2 regions of the Bartonella bovis 91-4 genome follow, and region 2 is predicted to be linked to the other one. Evidence: predicted binding sites of a transcription regulator. Region 2 holds the regulator's gene; the other holds the start of a gene.
What was found. The regulator HrcA, encoded in region 2, represses chaperone genes, less so after heat shock. The targets are predictions, from matches to a motif close to GTTAGCACTCNCNNNNNGNGAGTGCTAAC.
Positions count from the first base shown of each region.

Region 1: the regulator HrcA is predicted to act here: its motif matches at 1,698-1,726, upstream of groES (co-chaperone GroES).

Region 1 covers NZ_CM001844.1:1,360,615-1,370,506, forward strand. The annotation lists gene groL (chaperonin GroEL) at 1-1,306, opposite strand, end outside; gene groES (co-chaperone GroES) at 1,355-1,651, opposite strand; gene fumC (class II fumarate hydratase) at 1,878-3,266, shown strand; gene BBBE_RS05905 (alpha-D-glucose phosphate-specific phosphoglucomutase) at 3,333-4,961, opposite strand; gene BBBE_RS05910 (peroxiredoxin) at 5,272-5,796, shown strand; gene hisS (histidine--tRNA ligase) at 5,938-7,413, opposite strand; gene BBBE_RS05925 (NAD(P)H-dependent glycerol-3-phosphate dehydrogenase) at 8,239-9,174, shown strand; gene BBBE_RS05930 (hypothetical protein) at 9,242-9,712, shown strand.
Region 2 covers NZ_CM001844.1:61,209-71,100, forward strand. The annotation lists gene BBBE_RS00225 (alpha/beta hydrolase) at 1-190, shown strand, start outside; gene BBBE_RS00230 (M48 family metallopeptidase) at 212-940, shown strand; gene dapE (succinyl-diaminopimelate desuccinylase) at 1,273-2,445, shown strand; gene hemW (radical SAM family heme chaperone HemW) at 2,558-3,754, opposite strand; gene rdgB (RdgB/HAM1 family non-canonical purine NTP pyrophosphatase) at 3,754-4,398, opposite strand; gene hrcA (heat-inducible transcriptional repressor HrcA) at 5,002-6,072, shown strand; gene grpE (nucleotide exchange factor GrpE) at 6,195-6,869, shown strand; gene thpR (RNA 2',3'-cyclic phosphodiesterase) at 6,970-7,509, opposite strand; gene BBBE_RS00265 (sensor histidine kinase) at 8,415-9,892, opposite strand, start outside.

The DNA.
Region 1 (9,892 bases), 330 kb from region 2:
CTTGGTCTGCATTATTTCCTTTAACCGTAAGCGCGTTGGCAGCCCGCAAGAGTGCAGTTCCACCACCAGCAACAATACCTTCTTCCACCGCTGCACGCGTTGCATTCAAGGCATCATCAACACGATCTTTCTTTTCTTTTACTTCAACTTCTGTTGCACCACCAACACGAATAACGGCAACACCACCAGCAAGTTTAGCAAGTCTTTCTTGCAGTTTTTCGCGATCATAGTCAGAAGTTGTTTCTTCGATCTGTGCCTTAATCTGGCTTACACGAGCACTAATTTGTGCTTTTTGTCCAGAACCATCAACGATGGTTGTGTTTTCTTTAGAAATATGCACTTTCTTTGCACGGCCCAGCATATCTAAAGTAACATTTTCAAGTTTAATGCCAACATCTTCAGAAATAACCTGACCTGATGTCAAAATTGCAATATCTTCTAACATCGCTTTACGGCGGTCACCAAAGCCTGGTGCTTTAACAGCACAAATCTTCAAACCACCACGCAATTTATTAACCACAAGCGTTGCCAAAGCTTCACCTTCCACATCTTCAGCAATAATGAGAAGAGGCTTACCAGACTGAACAACAGCTTCAAGAACAGGAAGCAAGGATTGCAAATTAGACAATTTCTTTTCATGAATAAGGATGTAAGGATCGTCAAGATCAGCCACCATTTTTTCAGCATTTGTGACAAAATAAGGTGAAAGATATCCACGATCAAACTGCATACCTTCAACGACTTCTAATTCCGTTTCAGCAGTTTTTGCTTCTTCCACAGTGATAACACCTTCATTACCAACTTTTTCCATAGCATCAGCAATGATTTTACCAATTTCTGAAGCACCATTCGCAGAAATCGTTCCTACTTGTGCTATTTCAGCAGAAGTTTGAATCTTTTTTGCTTTTTTGAAAAGGCTTTCAACAACTTCTGCAACAGCAGAATCGATCCCACGCTTCAGATCCATTGGGTTCATGCCAGCAGCAACAGCTTTTATACCTTCTTGCACAATAGCTTGCCCCAAAACAGTTGCTGTTGTTGTTCCATCACCAGCAATATCATTGGTTTTTGAAGCAACTTCACGCAACATTTGTGCGCCCATATTTTCAAACTTGTCTTCAAGTTCGATTTCTTTTGCAACCGACACACCATCTTTTGTGATACGAGGTGCACCAAATGATTTATCAATCACCACATTACGGCCTTTAGGACCGAGTGTTACCTTAACAGCATTAGCAAGGATATCAACACCACGCACCAAGCGCTCACGTGCTTCACGGCCAAATTTGACTTCTTTAGCAGCCATTTAATTTCTCCTTGGATATAAATAAACGAAACAAATTGAGAAAATGGATTAACCCAAAATCCCCATAATGTCGGATTCTTTCATGATTAAGAGTTCTTCACCATTAATCTTCACTTCGGTTCCAGACCATTTCCCAAATAAGATTCGGTCTCCTGCTTTAACTTCTAGAGGCACGCGCTTCCCATTATTATCGAGAGCACCATTGCCAACAGCGATCACCTCACCTTCTTGAGGTTTTTCTTTTGCTGTATCGGGGATAATAATCCCACCAGCGGTTTTATTTTCAGATTCAACCCGACGAACGACAACACGATCGTGAAGTGGGCGGAATTGTGTGTTAGCCATGTTTTAAACCCTTAAAACTTAGTATAACTGATTAATCTTAAATTTTATTAGCACTCTGTAGTTGCGAGTGCTAATTTATAAATTTTATATAAAAACATTGATCCGCAATGTCAAGGATTCTAAATAAAATAATTTATTTTATATTGATTCTAACGGACTCTTTGATTCTGGTCGAAAAATGCTTATCTTTTACTAAATCAATAAATATATATTAAGGGATTGTATGATGCTTAAAACACGCCAAGAAACCGATAGTTTGGGGACAGTTTCAGTTCCTCATGATCGTTATTGGGGAGCGCAAACAGAACGTTCTCGACATAATTTCAATATTGGCTCAGAAAAACAGCCTCTCTCATTGATCTACGCTTTAAGTCTTATCAAAAAGACAGCAGCTCTTGTGAATATGCAAAAAGGAAAGCTTCCGCAAGACATAGGGCAAGCAATTGTCACTGCCGCTGATGAAGTGCTTTCTGGTGCATTTGATACGCATTTCCCCCTAGCGGTTTGGCAAACAGGTTCTGGCACACAAAGCAATATGAACGTCAATGAAGTAATCGCCAATCGTGCTAACGTACTTTTAGGGGGAACACTTGGTAGCAAAGCACCCGTACATCCCAATGACCACGTGAATATGAGCCAATCGTCAAATGATTCTTTTCCCACAGCGCTTCATATTGCCACCACACTGCAAACACGCCAACATTTTTTTCCAATCCTTGATACTCTTATTGCCAGTCTTCAAACAAAAGAAGAAGAATTTGCAGACATCATAAAATTGGGACGCACGCATACGCAAGATGCCACCCCCCTTACTTTGGGGCAAGAATTTTCAGGCTATCGCGCTGCACTAGAAGCTAACCGTCAACGCATTGAAATGGCTCTTACTGATGTTCAAATGCTTGCCCAAGGGGGAACAGCTGTTGGAACAGGTCTCAATGCACCAAAAGGATTTGATGTTGCATTTGCTGAAACGATTAGTCCACTTACAGGGGTAACTTTCACAACTGCTAATAATAAATTTGAAGCTCTTGCCCACCACGGAGCCCTTGCAAACTTCCATGGAAGCTTGAACGCATTGGCAGCTGATTTATTCAAAATTGCAAATGATATCCGTTTCTTAGGATCAGGACCACGTTCAGGCCTTGGTGAATTAAGCCTTCCAGAAAATGAACCCGGCTCTTCCATTATGCCAGGAAAAGTCAACCCAACCCAATGTGAAGCCTTAAGTATGGTTGCATGCCAAGTCTTTGGAAATCAGACTAGTGTGACCTTTGCTGCAAGCCAAGGCCATTTTGAACTAAATGCATTCAAACCTGTTATCGGTTATAATGTTCTGCAGTCTCTTTCTCTTCTTGGTGATTCCATGCACTCTTTCGATATTAATTGCATCAAAGGGCTGCGTGCTAATAAGAATCATATCCAATCCCTTCTCGAGCGCTCTCTCATGCTTGTTACCGCTCTTGCACCAGAAATTGGTTACGAAAAAGCCGCCGACATTGCAAAAACAGCTCATAAAAATGGAACAACCTTACGGGAAGAAGCTTTAAAAGCCGGAATTACCGAAGCTGACTATGACCGACTAGTTGATCCACAGAAAATGATCCACCCACAATAAGGCTATTTTATGGTATTGATGAATTTTTGTCATTATGAATAATAGTTTTAATATCAACGATATATTTTATGTTATAATATCAGGCTGTTCGCGGCCCAAATAGTCTTTTATTTTTAACAATTCAAGCGCTGCTAAAAATAAAGGTTGAAGTACTTTTTGCAGATCTTGAGTGTATTTGCGGGGGATGTTTTTATATTGTTCGAGATAAATGCGTACAGTTGCACCCCCCGTTCCTGTTCCAGATAAACGCACGACAAGCCGTGCTCCATTTTCAAAAAACACCCGCACCCCCTGCCTTACACTAATACTATCATCAATTGGGTCATGATACGCAAAATCATCACAGTGAGTCACAATCAACCCAGCAATCTTTGTCCCCGCTAAGGGCAACTGCGCACGCAAATGTTCCATCATCACATAAGCTTTTTGTGCTTCAACATTCTCATAATCATAGCGTGAATAATAAAAACGCCCGTACTTGTGCCAATGTCTTTGCATAATTTGCGCTACAGTCTGCCCTGTTAGAGCCAAAAGGTTCAACCAAAATAATACAGCCCATAAACCGTCCTTTTCACGCACATGATGTGAACCCGTTCCAAAGCTTTCCTCACCACACAGGGTAACTTTTCCAGCATCTAAAAGTGTGCCAAAAAATTTCCATCCTGTTGGCGTTTCAAAAAGACTAATCCCCTTTTCTTGTGCCACAAGGTCAGCAGCACGCCCTGTTGGCATTGAACGTGCAATCCCAGCAATACCCTGGTGATACCCTTTTATCAGGTGTGCATGTTCTGCCATAATAGCCAGTGAATCAGAAGGCGTGATAAATTGTTTGCGACCAATGATAAGATTGCGATCACCATCACCATCAGAAGCAGCACCAAGATCAGGCCCTTGATCAGACATGAGCAAATGATAAAGATCCTTTGCATGAACCAAATTGGGATCGGGATGAGAGCCCCCAAAATCTGGCAAAGGTGTTCCATTGACTACTGTTCCTTGAGGAAAATTTAAGCGCTTTTCAAAAATTTCTTGTGCATAAGGCCCTGTGACTGCATGCATAGCATCAAATCGTAAGGTTAAACCTTTTTTCACCGCCTGACAAATGCAGTCAAAATCAAAAAGCTCTTCCATTAAAGCAGCATAATCTGCCACAGGGTCGATAACATCTACCTGCATAGAACCGATAAAGCTTTGCCCCTGTGTTTCTAAATCAATGTCTGGAGCTTCAACAATTTTATAAGAAGAAAGGCGTTGCGATGCTGCAAAAATAGCATCACACAAACAATCAGGCGCCGGACCACCATTGGAAATATTATATTTTATACCACAATCACCATTTACACCACCAGGATTGTGACTTGCTGATAAAATAATACCCCCATGTGCATGATATTTGCGAATAAGGTGCGACACAGCAGGTGTTGATAAAATTCCCCCTCTTCCCACCTTAATACAGCCCACACCGTTTGCAGCTGCCATTTTTAACACAAGCTGAATAAGGGTGTCGTTTAAATAGCGCCCATCCCCACCAAGGATGAGTAATTTTCCCTCAAGAGGTCCAACACTATTAAAAATGGACTGAATAAAATTTTCAACATAATGGGGCTGCTGAAAAACCGACACTTTTTTACGTAAACCAGATGTTCCAAGTTTTTGATCATGAAAAGCCGTTGTCAAAACAGTGTTGACGATCATGGAAATAACCTTCCTCTTATTTTCTCAACTTTAAAGGGAACATCTGCTACAACCAACATCTCATCAAATAGCTGTCTACGCAAAAACTTCCCCTAGCATCTTTTTTAGCAGTGCCTTTTGTCAAATGACCATCCCCTTGGTAGCTCCTGTTATTTAAGGGGTTATCATTTGATGAAGCTTTCATTCACTTTTTATCCAAACATGAAATACTTGCAAATTTGTCACAATCTACTACACTCCCAATATTCGTCATTGAAAAACAAAAATCGTTTTTGCAATACAATCCCAAAAGGCTTATAGGAGCGTAATTATGATAAAAAAACAAGTTCCCAATGTAACTTTCCACACACGTGTACGGGATGAATCAGTTGGCGGGGATAATCCTTACCGGTGGCAAGATGTCAATAGTGACACTTACTTTAAAGGGAAACGGGTTATTCTTTTTTCTCTCCCCGGAGCATTTACACCCACTTGTTCAACCTTTCAGCTTCCTGATTTTGAAAAACTTTATGACGAATTTAAAAAAGTCGGTATTGATGAAATTTACTGCCTCTCCGTCAATGATTCCTTTGTCATGAATGCCTGGGGTCAAAAGCAAGGTATTAAAAATGTGAAATTGATCCCTGATGGTTCAGGCGAATTTACCCGCAAAATGGGAATGCTGGTTGCTAAAGACAATGTGGGCTTTGGAATGCGCTCATGGCGTTATGCCGCGGTTATTAATGATGGGGTTATTGAACATTGGTTTGAAGAAAAAGGCTATTCAGATAATTGCCCCACAGACCCATACGAAGTTTCATCCCCCCAACATATTTTAAAAACACTTCAAGGTTAAGTGCACACAACAAAGATCACTTCTTTAAAGAAGATTACATTTTTTAAGATGCACATTAAGACAGCATAAATCACCTTACATTAAGGAATTTATGCTGTTTTTGTTTTTAAACCTATATGGAACCTTAAAAAACAAAGACATCTACCATCCTTGTTTTTCCAAAATATCCTTTACTGCTTGAACCATTTCACTTTCCTTAACGGTTATTTGCGCTGGGCGGCTTTCACGCCATGTTTGATTATCTTCAATTTCAGTAGCTAAACGTGCACCTTCCACTAAATCTTTGATTTGGACTTCTTTACGCTCGCGTTCTTGTGACCCTTGAATCACCACACAAGGTGCACGGCGTCGATCTGCATATTTCATTTGTGCCTTAATACCTGCCTCCCCTAAATATACTTCAGATCGAATATCCGCATTGCGCAATTGCATCACCATGTTTTGATAACGTGCAGCGCTGCCTGGCTCTTGATCCATCATCAACACCACAACTGGGCCTGTCTTTTCCTCCACAGAAAATGTCCCATGGCTTTGCAAAATTGCTATTAAACGTGACAAACCAATTGAAAAACCCGTTGCGGGGACATTGTCATTGCGAAAGCGTGCAATCAACCCATCATAGCGCCCACCTCCACCAATAGATCCAAAGGTAAGCTTTTCCCCGTACTTATTGCAGAATTCAGCTTCAAAAACAGGCCCCGTATAATAGTCCAACCCTCGTACAACCGATGGATCAATCCTCATACAGTCCTCATAATCGTTTTTGACAAAAATTTCCTGCATTTCCTCAAGCTCACGCATCCCTTCACGCCCACGAGGATGATGACCAACTATGTTTTTGAGAAACGTTATTGTTTTTTCCAAAGTCTGAAACTTCGCATCCAACAAGCCAAGGATATACTCAATCTGGTCGTTAGTTAGTTCCGCTCCTTTCGTGAAATCACCGCTTTCATCCAAACGGCCCTCCCCTAAAAGCGAATATACACCTCCACAACCAAGTCGATCAAACTTATCGATAGCCCTAAAAACAGTTAAGCGTTTGCCAGCTTGTTTCTCCCCCCCCAAACCAAGATTTTCTAAAACAGCATCTAAAATTTTCCGATTATTCAGCCGAATGACATAATTACGACGCGACATTCCTAATTTTTCTAAACTATCTGCTGCCATCATACATATTTCTGCATCTGCTGCCACCGTTGATGCCCCTACAATATCAGCATCCAACTGCATAAATTGACGAAAGCGCCCTGGCCCTGGCTTGTCATTACGAAAGACATGTCCAAAACGATAGCTGCGATAAGGTTTTGGTAAAACTTCAAAATTCTCAGCAACATAGCGAGCAAGAGGCGCTGTGAGATCATAGCGCAAAGACATCCATTGTTCATCATCATCTTGTAAAGAAAACACACCTGCATTCGGGCGATCTACATCAGGCAAAAACTTTCCAAGCGCATCTGTATATTCAAAAATCGGTGTTTCAAGCGCTTCAAAACCGTAAAGTTCATAAACTTCACGTATCTGAGCCGTCATTGTCTCAAGCTCTTGTAACTCTAAACCCGTGTAATCAACAAAACCCCGTGGTAAACGCGCTTTAGTTTTTTTTTGTTTCGTAGACATGATGTTTCTCTATTCAGCAATGTATGTTTGCATAACCCTGTTTTCGCGAACGATCATGTCTAGCCCATCAAAATGAACGCCGCAATAACTTTATATAACCCGTGGTTATAGACAATGATTTGGTTTTTAACCTCACAAAACAATATACCCCCATTATCATCAGTTTCTGCTCACACACCAAAGCATCACCCAACATGTTCAAGATTTGGCTGCACTGTATTCCTCTTTTTGTCTCTATATTTACGTATAACCTCATGTTCGCGGCATAAGATGCCATTGTATTTACAATAAATGCCGCAGTAACTTTATACATTTAAGGTTGATACACACCATCACCCCTCCTTCATCACTTTGCCATCATGCTGCCATTGTGTTGCTATCACGTTGCTTTTCCCTCAACAATCAGGCCACTATTAAACCGATTCCATTTTGTCAAAAACTTTCTAAGCTCGTAGCAAAATTTCAAACGATAGATATTTATGACACAGGTGTCTTACTACTGTTTCAAGAAATCTTTTTTGTCTTAAGAAATTCTTTTCTACATCAATACGCAAAGAGCAGACGCGCTATTTTAATCAAATTAAAACTGTTCTAAAGTGATAAAAATTTGGTAAAAAAATTGCAAAATTAAATAAAACCCTCCTTCTCTTAAGAAAACAAATAGTATCAAATTTTTTTAATCAACATTGACAACTATTCAAAAAATACTATTCATCATAAAAATGCTCTTTTCTTAACTAAGAAAACACATATTTTCCCTATCCTAAAAGATGCGTTTGCAGTGTATGAGATGAAATATCGTCTTTAAAGGACTTAAGGAATAAAATGAAAATAACAATTTTTGGCGGTGGAATTTGGGGAAAAGCTCTTGCATTTGCTTTTGCACATAAAAATGAAGTCTGCATTGTTTCAAGACGTGATATCACCCCTGCATTAGACCCTTTAAATAAAATATTGAGTAAAAATTCTCATTCAATTATTTCACAATGTTCTTTAAATGAGAGCTTAGATTCTACACTTTTTGTCATTGCTATTAGTGTTCAAGCTTTAAGAGAATGGTTTGCTTGCACATCTTTGAAAAAAGACTCAAAAATACTTATCACAAGTAAGGGAATTGAGGAAAATACAGGAGCATTTGTCAGTCACATTGCCAAAGATTTCATTTCTCCAGAAAATCTTTGTTTTTTAGCAGGTCCAAGCTTTGCTAAAGAAATTATTCTCAGTCTGCCATGTGCCTTAACTATTCATTCGCACAATTTTACCCTTGCTCAAGAATTTGCAAGCAAAATGCCTGACTTTATCAAACCCTATATTGAAAATGACATCATTGGTGGAGAAGTGGCAAGTGCGTATAAAAATGTCATTGCCATAGCGGGTGGAATTTGTGACGGATTGCAATTAGGTCAGAATGCTAAAGCATCTCTTCTATCACGTGGACTGGTAGAAATGTATCAATTTGCAGAATATTTTGGTGCCAAAATGCAAACTTTCCTAGGGCTTTCTGGTGCAGGTGATCTATTCTTAACAGCAAATTCTCTGCTTTCTAGAAATTACCGTGTTGGGTTAGGATTAGCACAAAACAAACCTTTACAAAATATTTTAAGCGAGCTAGGTGGAATAGCCGAAGGCATCAAAACTTCTAATGCAATCACTCAAATTGCCCAAAAAAAAGGAATTTACGCACCTATCGCTACAGAAATTCAAAAAATCATTCAAGGCAAAAACCCTTTAGAAAGTATGAGCGCTTTGATGAAAAGGTGACTTTAAAATAAAGTTCTAACAAAGAAATTTTATTCAATAAGTTATCAGCTTTTTAGATGCTAATCATTTGAAGAGAGTTTATGAAGAGAGCTTATCTGATATAGATTCTATTGTTAAAGCTTTGCTGCATAATCCTTCAGGTTATTCTGTCTATCTTAAGAAACTAGGTGATCGTTTGTCTAGCCGGCTTGAAACGATTACAGCTGATATTGATCGTGATGATGTTGTGCGTGGACTTATGAACAACGGTATGACCCAAGCTGAAGCTGAACACACTGCAGATCATGCCATCAGTGTTTATCACACAGCAAGATCACAAACTGAGCAGGCGATCAAAAGCTTCAACCAACAAATCGACAACCTGTCTCATCACCTTGAACAAACAGCAAAGAGCGCGCAGAACTTTGCCGATCAAGCAATTGGAACAGCTTCTACAATTGGATGGTGGAGCTTTTTAGGCAGCCTTATTGGCGCTGTTATAGCAACTGTATGCGGCTATTACGGTGCCAAAAGCCGTAAACATTGCTGCCTTTTTTAAAAGCTTTGCTAAAAAAAGCACAATGGATCATACTTGATCATCACAACAAGAAAGCTGCTATAAATTAGCAGCTTTTTTAGTTCACAAAGAAAAGCAACTTTTCTAGCATTTTAAAATATTCTGCTTGAGATACCCACCACATCCACCTTTTTTGGAACAATATAAACGAGAACTCTTTAA
Region 2 (9,892 bases):
GATGGAAGATGAAGTAGTTCCCTATCAACATGCATTGACTTTACTTGATCATTTGCCTTTGCATGATGTAACATTAACGCTTGTTCGTGATGCAAATCACCGGTTTTCGCGTCCACAAGATTTGGATTGTTTTGAAAAAGTGTTGATGTCATTAATTGATCGAATCAATGAACCATCGAAATTTAGTTGATTGATTATAGAGATATGATGCATGGCCATTTATGAGAAAGATTTTATTCTTTTTGATCGCATTGTACCTTTGCGGGTACGAGAACATAAATATACACGCCGTTTCACGTTACGCATTGATGCAGATGGACAGGGGATTTGTTTAACAGTACCACCAGCGGTAAATCTTAATACGGTTCAGTCTTTCATTGAAAAACATCGTTGTTGGATTGAGACACATCTTACTCATGTCCTCATTTCCCGTGAAAATTCTTATCTCAAGGAGGGTGCAACAATTCCTTTATTGGGTGTTGCGCACATTATAAGGCATAAAGAAGGGCGTGGGGTGGATGAAATCATTGCAGGTGATATGGAACAAAAACCGCAAATTATTATCTATAGTCGGTTAGAATATTTGCCAAGACGAATTGCTGATGTTTTTAAAAAACAAGCTAAAATCATTATAACACCGCTAGTAGAACATTATGCGCATAAAGTGGAACGTAAAGTTAAATCAATCCGCTATAAAGATATGAAAAGCCGCTGGGGATCATGCTCAGCGGATGGGCGTTTATCTTTTTCATGGCGTCTTGTTATGGCACCAAAAGAAATTGTTGAGTATGTTGTTGCACATGAGGTGGTTCATCTTATCGAGATGAATCATAAATCACGATTTTGGGATCTTTGTGAAAAACTTTGCCCAGGTAGTAAAAATTATCACGCTTGGTTGAAGAAAAATGGTCATACATTGCATACGATCAATTTTCACTAACACAAAAAATATTATGGTTATTTTTTTAATTTTACATAATATTTATTGATAATTATCTGCTATTTTTGTCATTGTGTGTAATATCATCTCGCACTTTGTGTTTTCTCTATAAAAAGATCTATTGCCCTTTATGATTTTTATGGCGTTACTTATCGATTAGCAAACTTATTGTAATAGATGTTGTTTTGTAACCATTAATCAAAATATACTATCATTATTGAATATACCAAATGAAAAGACCTAATCTTTTTACTCTTTTTGATTATTTTTATCTTTTTTGTGATTTGGCTTAACGTTTTTAAATCACTCTTTGTGCAGATTGGAATATATTTATGTCTGTCCTTACAGATCCTGTCCAGTTATTACAGGCACTTATCCGTTGCCCTTCTGTTACACCTCATGAAGCAGGTGCTTTATCGACTTTGGAACATTTTTTGACAAAATTGGGATTTACTGTTGAACGCCCTGTTTTTATAGATAAAAATACAGAAGATGTTGAAAATCTTTATGCAAAGATTGAAAATGAAGGCCCGCATCTTATGTTTGCAGGTCATAGTGATGTAGTCCCACCTGGTGAACTGAGCAATTGGGTTTATCCTCCTTTTAAGGGCGTCATAGATCAGGGCAAGTTGTACGGGAGGGGTGCTGTTGATATGAAGGGGGGTATAGCGTGCTTTATAGCGGCGCTAGCGCGGGTTTTTGAGAAACAGCCAATTAAAGGAACAATAAGTTTTTTGATAACTGGTGATGAAGAAGGTCCTGCTCTTAACGGAACGGTAAAACTTTTAAAATGGGCAGTACAAAAAGGCGAAAAATGGACTGCAGCCATTGTTGGTGAACCTACGAGTGTAAAAGTTGTTGGTGATATGATCAAAATTGGTCGTCGGGGGTCAATTTCCGGTATTATTAGAGTGCAAGGTCGGCAAGGCCATGTTGCTTTTCCTGAACGAGCAGCCAATCCATTACCTTTAGCAAATAAGCTTATTCAGGCACTGATACAAACTCCTCTGGATCAAGGAACAAAAAATTTTCAAGCAAGTAATTTGGAATTAACAAGTATTGATACGGGTAATTGTGCTGTCAATATTATTCCTATGCACACAGTAATACGTTTCAATATACGCTACAATGATCTGTGGACAAAAGAAACGCTTATTACTGAAATTGAAAATCGTCTTGCATCGGTACAATCGGAAGATAATCATATTGAGCTTCCACATTATCAACTTGAATGGATACAAAATTTGGGTAGCGTTTTCTTGACTAAAGATGATAAACTGATTGAAACTTTATCAAATGCTATTGAAAGTATGACAGGAAACAGACCAGAACTTTCAACTTCTGGCGGCACTTCAGATGCGCGGTTTATTAAGGATTATTGCCCCGTTATTGAATTCGGTTTACCAGGGCAAACCATGCATATGGTGAATGAATGTGTTTCTCTTGATGCATTGGAAAGCCTTACTTCGATTTATGAACGCTTCATTATTGATTTTTTTGCATAAAAAATAATTATTATTTGGAATATCTTCTAAACAGGAACGTAAAATAATTAAATTATACAAGCATCTTATGGTCAATATCACACTATCCGTAATTTTACCTGAAGCGGGAATATTAATTTGCTAATTTGCTAATGATATAATCGAGAACAATGTATCCTTTAGTTGTAGCTTTTAAGCGCTGGTTATCTACTATTTCTACCAAACCTTCTTGTTGTAAATTGGCAAGTGTGGCTGGTGATAAACTTTTTAAGTTTAAGGTTTCATAACGTCTAAGATCAAGACCTTCTGAAAGACGCAGACCCATAAGCAGCATTTCATTGGCCTGTTGTCTTCTGGTTAATTGTTCTGTTTCAATGCAGCCATGGCCTGTGTTTTCTACCAATTCAAGCCAACGTTCGGGATGTTTTTCATTCATTGTGACATAACGTACAAGTTTTTCAGTTGTAGATAGTGGTACTTTTGAGGGAGTAGAGAAATTTTCCACCAGGCGTTGAAAACGTCCATGTGCTCCTGGGCCAAAGCCTGCATATTCGTTATAACGCCAATAAAGAAGATTATGACGAGATTCGGCACCAGGCATTGCATGGTTTGAAATTTCATAAGCGGGAAGGCCGTGCATAGCCGTTATTTCTTGAGTAAGATTATAAAGGTCTGCTGCCAGCTGCGATACTGGAAGAATAAGTTTTCCTGCAGTATGAAGTTTTTTAAAGACAGTTCCTTCTTCAATGGTTAGTTGGTAAAGGGAAAGGTGGTCTGCTGCTAAATCAATAGCTTGGGAAAGTTCATGTTTCCACTGTTTAAGTGTTTGCTCGGGGCGGGCATAAATTAAATCAAAGGATAAGCGTGTAAAGATTTTACGCGCTAAAGTGATAGCATGAAGAGCTTGCTTAACATCATGAAGACGGCCAAGTTGTCGTAGGGCTTTATCATTGAGTGCTTGTACACCTAAAGATAAACGATTAATACCTGCTGCACGGTAGCCGTGAAAGCGCTCTACTTCTACACTGGAAGGGTTGGCTTCTAGTGTGATTTCAACTTTATCGTCGATTGTCCAGTTTTTGGCGACAGTTTGTAGTAAAGCGTCAACAGTTTGAGGAGTCATAAGAGAAGGTGTACCACCGCCAATAAAAATACTTGTAATATGACGAGAGCCTATTACATGATATTGTGTTGCCATTTCGCGTTTAAAGGCGGCTACAAAACGCTGCTGATCCACCCCATTTTTGCGAACATGCGAATTAAAATCGCAATAAGGGCATTTGGCAGCACAAAAAGGCCAATGAATGTAAATACCGAAAGGTTTAGCCATTAGGGTGCCCAAAAATTTTCCACAAAAAGTTTAAAAGCGCGTGAGCGATGTGAAAGAGGTGTTTTATCATTAAGTTTCCAGCCATGTTTTTGCTCTGTAGACATTTCACCAAAGGTATTTTCATATCCATCTGGTAGAAAAATGGGATCAAAACCAAAACCTTTATCTCCACGTGGTGGCCAAATGAATGTACCTTCAATGCTGCCACGAAAATAGTCTGCATAGCCATCGGGCCATGCAACGCAGATGACTGATATAAATCGACATTTACGCTGGCTTTTTTCAAGAGCTCCAATTTTTTGTAATTCATTTTCTATTTTTTGCATAGCTTTTAAAAAATTACGTGTACCATTAGGCTGAATGGCCCAGTCGGCTGTATAGACGCCTGGTGCACCGCCTAATGCGTCTATTTCTAAACCAGAATCATCAGATAAAGCAGGAAGCTGTGTAGTTTTTGCTGCTGCAAAGGCTTTGATATAGGCATTTTCTTCAAATGTTGTTCCTGTTTCTTTTGGTTCGGGTAAACTGAGCTCTTTTGCTGAGAGTGTCGTTAAGCCAAAAGGAGCAATTAATGTGTTGATTTCATGCAATTTTCCGCTGTTATGTGTAGCAATAACAAGTTTTTTATTTACTATACGTCTCATACGTATCTCTCCTGATATGAGGGTAGGTTATTGTTTGGGTGAGAACTTGTTTATAGGAGAATAAATTTGACACAATACCGGTTTTGTAAGTTCCAATAAATAAAGTGATCAATACAGCTTGAGAGATTTATTTGCGGTGGTTGCTTTCATATCTACAAAAATTTTGCAACTTATTATAACGAAATTAGTGCTAGTTTTAGTTTGTAAATTTACATCATAGTTAAATCATGAATGTATTTTATAGATATGATAGGAAATAATACTATTATGATTTTTAAGGATTTTATCATAAGGGAATTTTTTATATTGGTGTTTAGCTTAAATAATTATAGAATGTGCGTATTACCAAATTTCGAGAAATTTAATCCTTCTACAATTTTTTTTGAGATTTTCTTCAAAGAAGATTGTTTGCATTTAAGAGGATGAAGATTAGAGTGATACATAAAATAGCCTTTCTTTTGATGATGGTACTTTTGATGATAAAGCGATAGTACTTTTGGCAAGAGATATGTAATATACTCTTTACGTTGCTTTAGACTGTTTGACCAAATCTTAATAAAACTTATATAAGAAAAAGTGTTTTTGAAGTGGTGAAATGTTGTGATAAAACAAGCGTCTATTACCGATGACCTCAAAGGGCTTGATGAACGGTCGCGTGATATTTTTCGCCATATTGTTGAGGCTTATCTTAATGATGGTGAGCCGGTGGGATCACGTAACTTGTCACGACTTTTACAACAAACATTATCACCTGCGACAATTCGCAATGTAATGAGTGATCTTGAACACCTCGGTTTGATTTATGCACCTCATGTGTCTGCAGGGCGCATGCCAACACAATCAGGTTTACGATTTTTTGTTGATGCATTTATGGAAGTAAGTGATTTACCATCTGAGGAGCGTGAGAATATTGAATTTCAAGTCAAAGAAGCAGGTCATACACAATCAGTTGAACACTTTTTGATCCAAGCTAGCCAAATTCTTTCGGATCTTTCACGTGGGGCAGGGTTGGTTTTAGCGATGAAACATGAAGGTACATTAAAGCATATTGAATTTGTACGTCTTGATGGTGAGCATGCTCTTGCAGTTTTAGTGACGCAACAAGGTGAAGTTGAAAACCGCATCATTCATCTACCAGAAGGTGTTACGCATTCGCAATTGACGGAAGCAACAAATTTTCTCAATGCACATATTCAGGGGCGTACACTCAATGAAGCTAAAGAAGAAATTGCGCGTTTATGTGTGGAAACACGGGCTGCACTTGATCAGTTATCCCATCATCTTGTTGAAACTGGACTAGCTCTTTGGGGAGGAGAAGATTCAGAACATAAGATGCATCTTATTGTTCGTGGGCGAAGCAATTTACTTGAAGATGTAAAAGCAGAAGAAGATTTAGAGCGATTACGGCATTTATTTGATGATCTTGAAACGCGTGAAAGTATGGCGCAATTGCTTGATTTAGCAGATGCAGGTTTGGGGGTTCGTATCTTTATTGGTTCAGAAAATAAGCTGTTTTCTCTTTCAGGGTCTTCTTTAGTGGTAGCACCTTATTGCGATGCACAGCAAAGGGTAATTGGCGCTTTGGGCGTTATTGGACCAACACGGCTTAATTATGCGAGAATTGTGCCTATGGTTGATTATACCGCTCAACTTATGTCACAGTTATTGCGTTAGCCTGTATCGGATATTTTTATTGTGGACACTCATTATGTTAAGGTAAATAAATACCTCTTGATTTTTATCTGCAAAATTTCGATATCGAGAATAATAAATTTTATGAAAGAATGGAACTTTTTATGTCTGACGAAAAAAACAAATTTACTGATGCTTCATTTGAAAATTGTAATCTAAAAAATCCAAATGATCGCGAGACACTTAAAAAAGCTGCTGATGAACTTTTAAAAATGAGCAAAGAAGAGGTTTGCGAAAACGTTGAGGAAAAAAAAGGTGAGTCTACTGATCCCTTAGCTGATTTACAGAATGAAAATAAGGAGCTAAAAAATCAACTTTTACGTTTTGCTGCAGATATGGAAAATCTTCGACGCCGTACAACGCGTGATGTGGCTGACGCAAGGGCTTATGCGATTGCCAATTTTGCCCGCGATATGTTATCTGTTTCTGATAATCTTAATCGTGCTTTGGAAGCTATTCCAGAAGGTGCACGCGAAAATGATACTGGTTTAAAAATGTTGGCAGAGGGTGTTGAAATGACAGAGCGGGCTATGATGACGGCTTTAGAGCGTCATGGAGTGAAAAAGATTCATCCAGAGGGGCAGAAATTTGATCCTCATTTTCATCAGGCGATGTTTGAAATTCCTAACGCTGATGTTCCTGATAATACTGTACAGCAAGTTGTTCAGGCTGGTTATATTATTGGTGAGCGTGTTTTGCGTCCGGCTATGGTTGGTGTAGCTAAGGGGGGGCTTAAAGAGGATTCTATTAAAGTTGATTCAACATCAACACATCAGTAAAGAAAATATTTTAAACTATAGCAGCATATTTGTTTATGTGCGACCTTACGTTAAAGCAATTTGAGGAAAAGCTTTTAAAAATGCTCTGTTTAAGTGCCTTTTACGCTTGAAGTGGCCAACTTCCTTTTACAATATAAGGGGTATCACTTGAGGGGTCTTTTGACAGGAATAAAACAAAGTAATCAACTGCAAAGGGAGGATAAGAAAAATCACCCCGATCAGATAAATACAAAGAAAGGTTCTCCAATTTAACATCAAGCAGCCGCGCAAGGGTAATATGTGGGATATATTGTGTTTCATCAGGAATTAATCCTAAACGTTTTTGAATGCATAGTATTTTCTCATGTAAAAGACTGAGTGTTTTACAAGGTTTTATGCGAACAACCAGGGAGTGAGGAGAAGTTTTTGAGCCAAAAATTTCAAAACCATTAGGTTGGAGCATAAAAGAAGGGCATTTTATTGTATCAAAGGCTTCAATCAATTCTTTGGCAACGGAATCTGTGACTTCACCAAAAAAAGACAAGGTAACATGGAAATTTTTCGGGTTAATCCACTGAGCTTTTGGCAAGCCATTTTGTAGTGATATAAGTATTTTCGTTGTGTCTTGAGGAATTTTAATAGCAGCAAATAGACGTGGCATGAGGCTTCCTTATAGTTAAAAGATAATTATCTTGATACTTTATTTTGAATGTAATGATCGGTAAACTAAAACAGAACCGATTGTTACGAGATAGATAAGTTGGTAGACAGAAATAACGCGTTATATATTTATCAATTGAATTCATAAGATTATTAGTGCTGAAAAAGATGGCGCTTGTCATCAATAAAAAAAGCTTTTACGTGAATACTAGAACGATAAATTTGATATATGATTTGTGAAGAGATAAAGTATGTATCCATTTTAATAGCAACTGAATGCAGTTTAGATAAGGGGAAATTGAAAAGTCCAGTCACTTAATAGTCTTTATTGACTCAAAAAATGGCAAAAAAATTGCGCTCTAATGTGTCTTACTAAAAAGTAAAATTTTCTGTTTTTAAGAAATTTTATTATTATACAAAACATTACAGTGTACTAAGAGGAATGTTTCTAAAAAATATTTTGATAGCTCAACAGATGGCTATAATTGTATTTTATGAAAATTAAAAATTTTTAGAAAAAGAATGTATCAATTCCCAAACTCAAAAATTTGATTAATAGAAAACCATTCATATTCAAGATTAAAAAGAATAATACAGCTTATAAATTCATTTTCTAAATTTTATTGTAAAAGTTAGCTCTACAAATTGAGTATGCTCTTTAAATCTGCTGGAATATTATTTTACGGAATTTTTTATTTTTTGCTTACAATATCGTACTCTGATTATTAATCAGTTTTACTTTATGGTTATGGTAATCAATACAGTCAAACAAGGCAAGAGAGGGATAATTTTTCTTTGTCCAGAGAGCCGATAATCAACAACTCTTTATTTCCTAGTTTGAGATAATTGGCATGGCAATATTTTATATTATTGTTATTGTACGCTATTATGCCTTAGATAAAGGCTCTATTTGGCAAGGGGAAGCACAATAATAAATCGTGCACCAGTTTTGCTGTTTTCAAGTATAGGGTCAATAATATTTTCAGCTGTGAGTGTTCCATTATGGGCTTCAATAATTTGCCGACTAATAGATAAACCAAGCCCTGAGTTTTGCCCGAATGTATCTTCATTTGGTCTGTCAGTATAAAAACGTTCAAAAATGTGATCAATACTCTCTGAACGAATACCAGGGCCATTATCTTCAACAGTTAGGATAAGAGTTGAAACATTATTTTTCATTGTAATACGAATTTCACCATTATTACGAGGAATGAAGGAACGAGCATTTTCAATGAGATTGGAAATGACTTGACCTAAACGTAATTCATGTCCCAAAACAAGATAAGGTTTACCGTGAGGGCGCGGTACAATATTAAGGCTGATATTAATAGTTTGCTTATTACGATATACTTCACGAACGGCATGAATAAGACTTTCCAAAAGCTGACTCATATCAACAATCTGTGCAGTTTCACGGGCAAGTTCTGCGTCTAGTCGTGAAGCATCAGAAATATCGGTAATCAAACGGTCAAGACGACGGACATCATGTTGGATAATTTCGAACAGTTGTCTTTGTGCTGCCTCATTTTTAGCCAATGGTAGTGTTTCAACAGCACTGCGCAGCGAAGTAAGAGGATTTTTTAATTCATGACTCACATCAGCAGCGAAACGTTCAATAGCTTCAATACGTGTATAAAGAGCATTAGTCATATCACGTATAGAGGTTGAAAGGTGACCAATTTCATCTTCACGTTCTGAAAAATCAGGAATTTCTACCCGCTTATTGTTGCCATGACGCACACGATTGGCAGAGGCAGATAATTTGCTCAATGGATTGGCAATAGTATAGGCTAAAAACAAAGAAAGCACCAAAAGTACACTACCAACAACCGCAAAAACTTTAAAAATAACAAGCCTTTCAGCTTTCACAATGTTATCAATGTCTGAACTAAGGGTCGAAAGAAGAAGAGCACCAACTACTGCACGATAACGTTGCACAGGAACAGCAACCGAAACAATCAATTGGCCATGCTTATTACGTCGTTGGGCAGTGGCTGAAGAACCATTTAATGCTTGATAAACTTCTGGATAAATATCACCATTGTTTTTTGCTTGCTCTCTATCAAGAGCAAGGCCACCGCCATAGAGTGCATGTAAAAACCATGAATATAGGCGTTTCCATGGGCTTGGTTTTGTTTCAATGGAAGGAAGATCATAGCTAGAAATTACACCACTGGAATAAAGAACGCGTGAATCAAGAAGCAAAGTGGCATCCCGATCATAAATACGTGCTCTTGTTGTTTTCGGTGTGATAAGGCGGCGTAAAAGTGGAGCTATCTGTTCCGGATTAATAGGAAAATCCCAAGTGTCGGTTGATTGGGGTGTTGGTGTAACACTTTCTCCAGCTTGTAATTCCAAAAGTTTTTGAGGATCAATTAAAATAG